3 regions of the Psychrobacillus sp. NPDC096389 genome follow, and region 2 is predicted to be linked to each of the others. Evidence: riboswitches for the same ligand, from Rfam matches in the RefSeq annotation. Region 2 holds a riboswitch; each other region holds the start of a gene.
The links. Region 2 has a riboswitch for lysine ahead of ACIQ38_RS07185 (aspartate kinase). Riboswitches for the same ligand answer to the same signal wherever they lie in the genome.

Region 1 (3,218 bases), on a different contig from region 2:
ATTCACAGAGAAGTCAATGTCTTTTAGTACTTCACGTGCTCCAAAGGATTTGCTTAAATGTTGTATATCAATTACTTTTGCCATTACTGCTCCTCCTCCGTTTTAGCTTTCTTTCGTATTTGTTAAGGTTACTTGTGCTGGTTGACCAATCATACTGTAATTTTCAGGACCGTCTAATTTTCTTTCGAAGTAACGTAGTATTAATGTTACTGAATATGTCATAACAAAGTACAAAATACACGCTACGAAAAACGGTTCAAAGTATTTGAAACTAATTCCTGCAACTGTTTTCGTTTGGAAGTATAGTTCCGTCACCCCTATTACATTTAGTACGGAAGTATCTTTAATGTTAATAATAAATTGGTTACCTGTCGCAGGTAAAATGTTGCGAATTACTTGCGGTAATACAACATGAAGCATTGTTTGTATATGGTTCATACCAATCGCCTGTGCAGATTCGAATTGTCCTTTGTCGATAGAAATAACTCCACCTCGAACAATCTCTGCCATATAAGCCCCTGTATTAATCGAAACGATAAAGATAGCTGCTGCAGTTCGGTCCATATCTACTCCAAATGCCATTGCAGAACCATAGAATATAACCATCGCTTGTACGATCATTGGTGTTCCACGGAAAAACTCTATATAAATCGATAGAATAATATTCACTATTTTCAATAAAACTCTTTTTACTTTTCGCTCAGGCGTAGGTATTGTACGAATAACACCTGCTAACAAACCGATAATTGCACCTACTATAGTACCAATTATGGAGATTAAGAGTGTCATACCTGCCCCACGAAGAAACAGTGGCCAATTATCAATGATCATCGATATAATCCACTCAATACTCATACTTTCACTCCTTTAATTAATCAATTACACCTCGGCGTAATTGCGTCCAGATTTTGTATTGCATTTAGGCCTGCGTGATGCAGGTCAGTTAGCCGTTGTCGCCTGGACGCGACGATCTTAAGCTAACTCCATTCTAGTACCTCTCAAAATCCCTGACATCCTCCCGAGGACTAGGTCAACAGGATGTTGGTTACTCTGACTAATCAGCAATTACTACTTGCTGCTTCAAGTTAAAAACCGACTGCAATAAGTAGCAGCCGGTTCGCTTGCCTCATTATTCAGCAGCTGGTTGATTTTGAATTGCTTTATCCATAATTTCTTGACGCTCTTCTTCTGAAATTTTTGCTAAAATTTCATTTATTTGATCTGTTAGTTCGCTACCTTTTTTAAGACCTACCGCTACCGCAGTTTCTTCTTCATCTGCAACAAATCCTTCGGTAAATTCAACCATTGCAAAGTTTTTATTTGCAGCAGAAGCACTAATTCCTTCCGGACGCTCGGATACATATCCGTCAATCACGCCTGATTCCAAAGCTACACGCATTGCAGAGAAATTATCAGAAGCTGGTTGTTTTTGAACACCTTCGATTTGATCAATTACACCATAGTGAGAAGTATTCAACTGACCAGTGATTTTCGCTCCACTAAAATCTTGAATAGAAGTAGCATTTTCATATGGTCCGCCTTTTTTGACAATCATAACAAAATTTGATGTGTAATAATTGTCAGAGAAATCGATTGATTGTTTGCGTTCTGCCGTTGGTGACATACCAGCAACAATTGCGTCTATTTTATTTGATTGTAATGACGGAACTAATCCATCCCACTCTGTTTTTACAATTACTAGTTCTTTCCCTAATCCTTCTGCAATCTTTTTAGCGATTTCTACATCATATCCACCCGCATATTCTGCGTTTCCAGAAATTTTTACTCCGCCGTTAGAATCATCTAATTGAGTCCAGTTAAATGGTGGGTAACCTGCCTCTAGGCCTACTGTAAATGTATCCTTACTTTCTTCTGAAGACGATCCTGTTTTTTCTGTATTGTCCGTCCCACATGCAGCCAAAAGTAACAATACGGATACGAACATCGTGAACATTAATAATTTGTTTTTCATGTGTATTTCTCCCCTTTTATTCTTAGTCTATGTTTATAAACAATAAAAAAGGACAATCTATCAAAATAGACCTGAGATGAACTCAGGTCGCAATTTGTATAGTTGCCCTAAATCCTCTACTTTACCCAAATGAGATAGCACACCACGATAAACCGGGACGTTTAAAGTGGACAGTCCTGCAATTATTCACTGCAGACCCAGCATGTAATACGGAGAAATATTTACAAACTTCGGCGACATCTCCTTCTCCTTAGTATCATTGCTTCTCAAACTCCACTAAGGACTAATAAATATCGCGCCTCTACCCCACTTATTTAAGTGAGGTTGTATTTAATTATTGTTCATAGTCTACAACAACATATACTATGTGTCAACCGCTCTTCCCTTAATATCTGGCATCCAAAATTTAACTTTAAGAAAGGTGTTTTATAACTCTTCAATAGGAAAGTTTTTACTAAAAAAGACATCTCTTTGAGCACTGCATTTGATAAAACCTTGCTGTTTCTGGTATAATGGAGAACGGATGAATTGGTGAACGAATCTTTATGCAACAAAATGGAAGTTACATTTTAAATTTTTCTATAAAAAAGGGAGTTGATATTATGGGATCTGTCCAAGTCGCAGATCACAAAGTGTCAGAAGAAATGAAAGATGATTATTCACTAGACAGAGTGCCACGAGATCAGAGAAAAATGGGTTGGTTTAGTATTACTAACATCACGTTTGGTATCGCAACGGCAATTTTTTATTTTCAAATGGGAAGCGTTATGGCACTCCAATTTGGAGCCATCAATGCCATCATATCCTCCATATACGCGATAATCGTTGCTGGTATACTCGGAACATTCATTGCTTATCTTTCAGCAAAATCCGGTATGAATGTCAATTTATTATCTAGAGGTGGAGGTTTTGGTTACATAGGTGCATCGTTAACCTCATTCATTTATGCAACAAACTTCATCATGTATTGTGCATTTGAAGGACTAATTTTAGTTTCCGCAATTCACACCTTCTTCCCCGCCCTACCAGAATGGGCACTAATCATTTTCTTCGGATCAATAGTCATTCCATTAAATTGGTTTGGAATCAAACAGCTTGATAAATTACAAAAGTGGTCTCTACCGATTTTCGGTATTTTTTTAGTGGCTGCCATTATTATGTCATTCTACAAACCTTCCATTTATGAAGGAGCTTTTTGGACGTATATGCCAGAAGGTGTTCAAATGGGTGGACAAGCATTACTGCT
Region 2 (3,218 bases):
GTAAAGGTTGCGCGTTTGAAGTGGAATGTTGCGCATATGCACTTCATTGTTGCGAGTAACGACTGGAACGTTGCGCATTTATAATTCGTCAGCATTGTTCAGCCGTTATTTTGCCGGGCAACGCAAACAAGGGACGTAGTTGTGTCACGTCCCTTCTATATAGTTAGCTCTTCATTATTGCTTGATAGCCAAGTCAAACTCATCGTGCAGTGCATTGGCAGCTGGAATCATATCCGCTTGCGGGATAACAACCGAAACTTTTATTTCAGATGTACTTACCATTTTTACCGGAATATTCTCTTGGCGTAGACGATCGAACATTTGCGCTGCAACTCCTGGATTGGAAACCATACCAGAACCAACGATAGAAACTTTCGCTAAGCCTACCTCAAAGTCTGCAAATGTAAAACCGAGTACTTTTTTATGGGTCTCTAATACCGTAATAGCTTCTGCTAACGATTCTTTTTTAATAGAGAACGACACGGCAGGTCTTACGCCATCTACAATCGATTGTACAATAATATCAACATTAATATGATTTTCTGCTAAAGTCGTAAAAATAGACGCTAATGATCCATTAAACGGCACATCATACTCAATCGTTAGACGCACAATATCTGATTCAAACGCTACCCCACGCACTACTAAATTATTTTCCACATCTACTTCCTCCTTTAAAATAGTTCCCTCTTCTTCTCCATAGCTTGATCTAACTCTAAGTGGGATTCGATAATTCTTGGCAAATTCTACCGCTCTCGGGTGAAGAACTCCAGCACCTAGATTGGCGAGCTCAAGCATTTCGTCATATTCCAGTTGCTCTAGTTTTCGGGCATTCTTAATATATCTTGGATCAGATGTAAATACTCCCTCGACATCCGTATAAATATCACAAATTTCTGCTTCAATTGCTACTGCAATTGCGACTGCGGTGGTATCTGATCCACCTCTTCCGAGGGTTGTAATTTCATTGTCCTCTGAAACTCCTTGAAAGCCTGCAACAATAACAATTTTATTTTCATTTAATAAATTATTTATTTTAGAACCATCCATTTTCTCTACTCTTGCGTTTTTATGTACATTATTCGTCACTAAACCTGCTTGCCAACCGGTAAGAGAAACGGCTTCTAATCCTAATACATTAAGCTGAATCGCAAGTAATGACATAGTCACTTGTTCTCCAGTAGATAACAGCATGTCCATTTCTCGTTTGGAGGGAATGTCTGTTATTTCATTTGCTAAATTGACTAACTCATCTGTGGACTTACCCATTGCTGACACAACAACAACGATATCATGTCCTTTTTCTCTCTCTCTCCTAATTCTGTTTGCTACATTAGCAATTTTTTCTGTAGTCGCTACAGAAGTACCACCGAACTTCATCACAATTTTACTCATGCATATTCTCTCCCTTATTTATCTGTCAGGATAAAAAAATGCTTTTCACATATTGTGAAAAGCATTGTCTCATACACGGTCAAATAATGTCCATGTGAGATAGCCCTCCAGAATACTGAATTCTGACAATTCTACATTTATTCAATGCAGAACCAACCTAGAATAGGAAAAGCTATTCTACGTTTCGGCAAATGACCCTTTCGTTTAGCGATCAACAGATCCTTTCATCTTCCCGCTAAGTACTCTTGTCAGTTTGCACCTCTATCTTCACTTAATTATAGTGAATATTAAATTGTATCAACCATACCACAAGAATATTCAGAAGACAATCACTTTTTCTGAAAATGTTCTACCATCATGTCGGCTAGTTTACTAGAAAGCCCAGCTTCCATAAATTCTTCCTTAGTCGAGGTTTGCATTTTCTTAATCGATCCAAAATGTTTTAATAATAACTTTTTCCGTTTTGGACCAATTCCTTCAATTCCATCTAAAGAAGAAGCAATCGTATGTTTCCCTCTTTGTTGTCGATGGAATGTAATGGCAAATCGGTGCACTTCATCTTGAATACGTTGCAATAAGTAAAACGCTTCACTCGTCCGCTTCATTGGGATAATTTCGATTGGATTACCATATAAAAGTTGAGAAGTTTGATGCTTCCCATCTTTTGCAAGACCAGCAATCGGTATTTCCAATCCTAATTCATCTTCCAAAATTTCACGAGCCGCTTCTATTTGACCTTTTCCTCCATCAATAATGATTAAATCGGGTAAAGGTAAATTTTCTTTTAATACACGTGTGTATCTTCTGCGAATTACTTCTCGCATTGCTCCATAATCATCATGTTTTGCAGCGGTTTTTGTTTTATATTTTCGGTAATCCTTTTTATATGCTTTTCCATCCACAAATACCACCATTGCTGATACAGCATCGGTACCATGTATATGAGAATTGTCAAAAGCCTCCATTCGATTAGGCGTTGCAATCCCCATTAAATTACCTAGTTCCTCTACTGCACCTATCGTCCGCTCTTCTTGTCGTTCGATCAAATGAAACTTCTCACTTAAAGCAAGTACAGCATTTTTCTCTGCAAGCTTTACTAAGTTTTTTTTCAATCCTTTTTGCGGAATGATTACTTTCATATCTAATAATTTCGAAGCTAAATGTACGTCAGTATTATTAGGGACATATACCTCTTTAGGTTTAATATGTTCTGGTTTAGCGTAAAACTGACCTAAAAATGTTAAAAACTCTTCTTCTGGGTCACGATATAAAGGAAAAAGGGAAACATCTCTTTCAATCAGCTTTCCTTGCCGGATAAAAAATACTTGGACACACATCCAGCCTTTATCAACGGAATAACCAAATATATCCCGACTCGTAAAATCGTTTATCGTAATCTTTTGTTTTTCCATGACCATCTCAATATTGGAAATTTGGTCTCTATATTCTTTTGCACGTTCAAATTCTAAGTTTTCTGCAGCATCATTCATCTTTTCAGTTAATTCTTTTTTTACATGCGTATAGCCACCATTTAAAAAGCTTGTAATTTCATCCGTCATCTTTTTATAAGTGGAATCCTCTATTTCCTTTACACATGGAGCTAGACATTGCCCTAAATGATAGTATAAACAGACGCGGTCGGGTAATTTCGCACACTTTCTCAATGGGTATATTCGATCTAATAGTTTTTTGGTTTCATTCGCTGCATGTGCATTTGGATAAGGACCAAAATATTTTCCTTTGTCTTTTTTCACTTGTCTTGTAATAATTAACTTCGGATTCTTTTCCGCTGTAATTTTAATGTATGGGTACGTTTTATCGTC
Region 3 (3,218 bases), on a different contig from region 2:
TTTAACCAATCTGGTTTACGTTGATGCTCTGATTTCGTAGGCTTACAAGATGTCATTTATAGCGACCCCATTCTTTATAAACTAACCACACTGTTGTCAATGTACCATATTATTAGAATTCAAACAACCTTCTGAACTCACATTCTAGGACTAAAAAATGGGGTGCGATAATTAATTATTTGCTTCTATTTTGCTTTTACTTTTGACGTTCCAAACGATGAATAAACTTATAATAATAGCCACCACCGTAAGCATTCCTAAGACTACTGAACCAGTCAATCCTAAAACTAAATAACCGATTGTCGCAATAATGGCACTAATAATGGCATAAGGTAATTGCGTCATAACATGATCAATAACATTTACTCCTGCACCAGTTGCTGACATGATTGTTGTATCCGAAATTGGTGAACAATGATCCCCAAAAACTGCTCCTGCTAAAACAGCTGCCAGTATTGGTAATAGTAATTCCGGTTCTATCGCCATGATAATACTTGCGCCAATTGGCAATAAAATACCGAATGACCCCCATGACGATCCAGTTGCAAATGCCATAAATGCTGTTAATACAAATAACAAAGCAGGGATAACTCCTACAGGAATATTATGATCTGTCACTAAATTAGCTAAAAATGCACCTGTTTCTAATGCATTGATCAAGAAAGATAAAGACCATGCAAAAATTAAAATTAGTATAGCAGGGAGCATCGAACGAACACCCGTTACGAGTGCTTTCCACACGAATCTTATATTTGCTTCCGGATTCGTATTAAATTGTCGTACATACAGTGCAATAGCTAAAATCGTCGCTGTCAAACCACCAACAAATAAAGAGAGTGGAACATCTGTGTTTTCAAAGATAACAAATAAATTCAAATTATAACCTGAAAGTTTATAACCTGTCCAAAACATTGCAAATAGTGTCACGACGATTAATGAAACAATCGGCAACACTAAATCTACTACTTTTCCATAATTATTTTCTGGAAAATTTCCTTGTAGATCTCCTGGATTTGGTTTACTTGAATCATAAAGTTCACCTGTTTCAATCGCTCTTTTCTCCTGTTTTTTCATTGCTAATAAGTCAAAGTCTGTCCAAGCTATGAAAAACACAATAGCTAACGTCGCAATCACATAAAAATTCATTGGAGCCATTAGTATAAATGCTTCCAGTGGGGTATAAGCAGTTACTGCATGTGTTGCAAAAATAACACCCAGCTGACTGATTAAAAAAGCTCCCCAACTGGAAACTGGTGACACTACACATACTGGAGCAGAAGTAGAATCGATAAAATATGCTAACTTTGCACGTGACACACGATGCGAATCAGTAATTGGTCTTGCAATTTGACCTACTGCTAATGCATTAAAATAGTCATCTACAAATATAAGTATTCCTAAAAATGCTGTTAATAATTTCGATCCTCGTCGAGTTTTAATCTTTTTAATCGCCCATACTGCAAATGCCGTGCTTCCCCCAGATAAACTAACAAACGCTGTAACAACACCCAGCAATAATATAAAGGACAAAATATAAATATTGTAAGCATTTATCCCTTCATCCCAAAAAGAAGTTTTAAATGATTCCCATAATAGTAAACCCGAACTGACCGGTGCAAAATTCTCTACAAGTAATGCTGCAGAGACAATTCCTACACCAAGAGATAATAACACCCTCTTCGTCACAAGCACCATGATGATCGCTAATAACGGTGGTAATAATGAATAAATCGTATTTTCCAAAACCTGTTCCTCCTCAAAAAATAAAAAAGCCAACCTAGTCATCCACATAGGTTGGCTTCCACTATAGAAATTAAGCATTAAAATGAGTATTTATCTTTCGTAGCTCAACATTTATATTCTCTATAAATAACAGTGTTATTCTTTTTCAAAATAACCCCAACTAAATATCGTTTGACATACAATATTTAGCTTCGGCAAACCTTCCTTTCGTATACGATCATATGTGTCATCTTCTTCGTATAGTACTATTAAGCTTTGCAGCCTCTACCTATTATTCATTTTCTTTATTGTAACAGTAATTTCTGCTATTCCCGGAAGTTTTAATCTTCAGGTAACGGGATAGGCACCTCTACGGATGGCGCAGAAGAACCATCTCCACCTGTATAAATGTGAGGAACTTGCCCTTGCACTAATCCCATTGCAACCGGAATGTTTTGTTCGACAACGCTCATCTTACTTGCAAGCGGAACAATGACTTGGACATTTACTTTAATATGAATACTTACTTCAACGTATGCATTATTAATTCCAAATTCTGTTATGGTCGGCACTACGGTTGACTGTACGTTACCAATTACATGAAATCGAATCGGGATTTTAGGACCTAAGTTACCGATAAGCGGAATATTCGTTGCCTGCCCCATCGGCACAAAAAACACGACTCCTCCTTGATCTTCCATCGTTTGCTTATCATATTCAATATCATCCAGATAAGGCAAACTTGATAAATTCCCTTTTTCTGCTTGTTCTAGATGCGATTGCACCAGACTATTCGTATCCGATAAAACACGATTAATGATTTCAGTATTAAATTTCGTCGTTACCATATTTGTACTGCCATTTGTAGATGGCACTTCCTCGATAATATCGTTTACATCTAAAACGTTGGCAGTTCTTGAATTGATCGCTTTACTAATAACCATCGATGCAATTTTATTCGTTTGCACTTCCGCATATTCCAGATATGTCGGAGTCAAACGATAGTTAACAACATAAAATACGCCAGCGACGGATAAGATGAAAAGTGCCAATAATATAGCTAGTTTTCGCTGAGCAGTAAAAATAGTTAAACGCTTTTTTTTTCGATAGAATAGCAAAAAATCCCCCTTATTACTACTATGTAATAAGAGGGAGTGTTATGCCTGATTTAATAACCGATTGCCGTACCATTTCACAACATCCCGTATTAACTCCGGCATAAAATATTCTTTCGTAGCAAACTTGAAGGAAGGGAAAAAGTAACCAAATGTAAACATATCTAGCGTAACAAGTGTATACTCTTTTTCGAGCATGAGCACTTCTCCTCCAATATATATGTCCCCTTGTTCATCTTCTACGAGTTGTTCAAAAAGCATGGCTCCCAAGTATTTGCCCCTAAACCCGAGTCCCTTGACTTCTAAATGTGGCCATTTCTCATTTTTAGACAACTCCACAATTTCCAATAATTCCGCCCCTGTCAACGTAATAACACATGG

Region 1: it holds a riboswitch for lysine, as region 2 does, so the genes downstream of both, ACIQ38_RS16495 (transporter substrate-binding domain-containing protein) here and ACIQ38_RS07185 (aspartate kinase) in region 2, are expected to answer to the same signal.
Region 3: it holds a riboswitch for lysine, as region 2 does, so the genes downstream of both, ACIQ38_RS09545 (Na+/H+ antiporter NhaC family protein) here and ACIQ38_RS07185 (aspartate kinase) in region 2, are expected to answer to the same signal.

What each region holds. Positions count from the first base shown of each region.
Region 1 covers NZ_JBIWFB010000007.1:66,153-69,370, reverse strand. The annotation lists gene ACIQ38_RS16505 (amino acid ABC transporter ATP-binding protein) at 1-84, opposite strand, end outside; gene ACIQ38_RS16500 (amino acid ABC transporter permease) at 103-855, opposite strand; gene ACIQ38_RS16495 (transporter substrate-binding domain-containing protein) at 1,130-1,972, opposite strand; lysine riboswitch at 2,100-2,284, opposite strand; gene ACIQ38_RS16490 (purine-cytosine permease family protein) at 2,575-3,218, shown strand, end outside.
Region 2 covers NZ_JBIWFB010000002.1:194,367-197,584, reverse strand. The annotation lists gene ACIQ38_RS07185 (aspartate kinase) at 175-1,395, opposite strand; lysine riboswitch at 1,488-1,667, opposite strand; gene uvrC (excinuclease ABC subunit UvrC) at 1,725-3,218, opposite strand, start outside.
Region 3 covers NZ_JBIWFB010000003.1:33,245-36,462, forward strand. The annotation lists gene lipA (lipoyl synthase) at 1-56, opposite strand, end outside; gene ACIQ38_RS09545 (Na+/H+ antiporter NhaC family protein) at 172-1,743, opposite strand; lysine riboswitch at 1,836-2,018, opposite strand; gene yunB (sporulation protein YunB) at 2,064-2,840, opposite strand; gene ACIQ38_RS09555 (bifunctional metallophosphatase/5'-nucleotidase) at 2,880-3,218, opposite strand, start outside.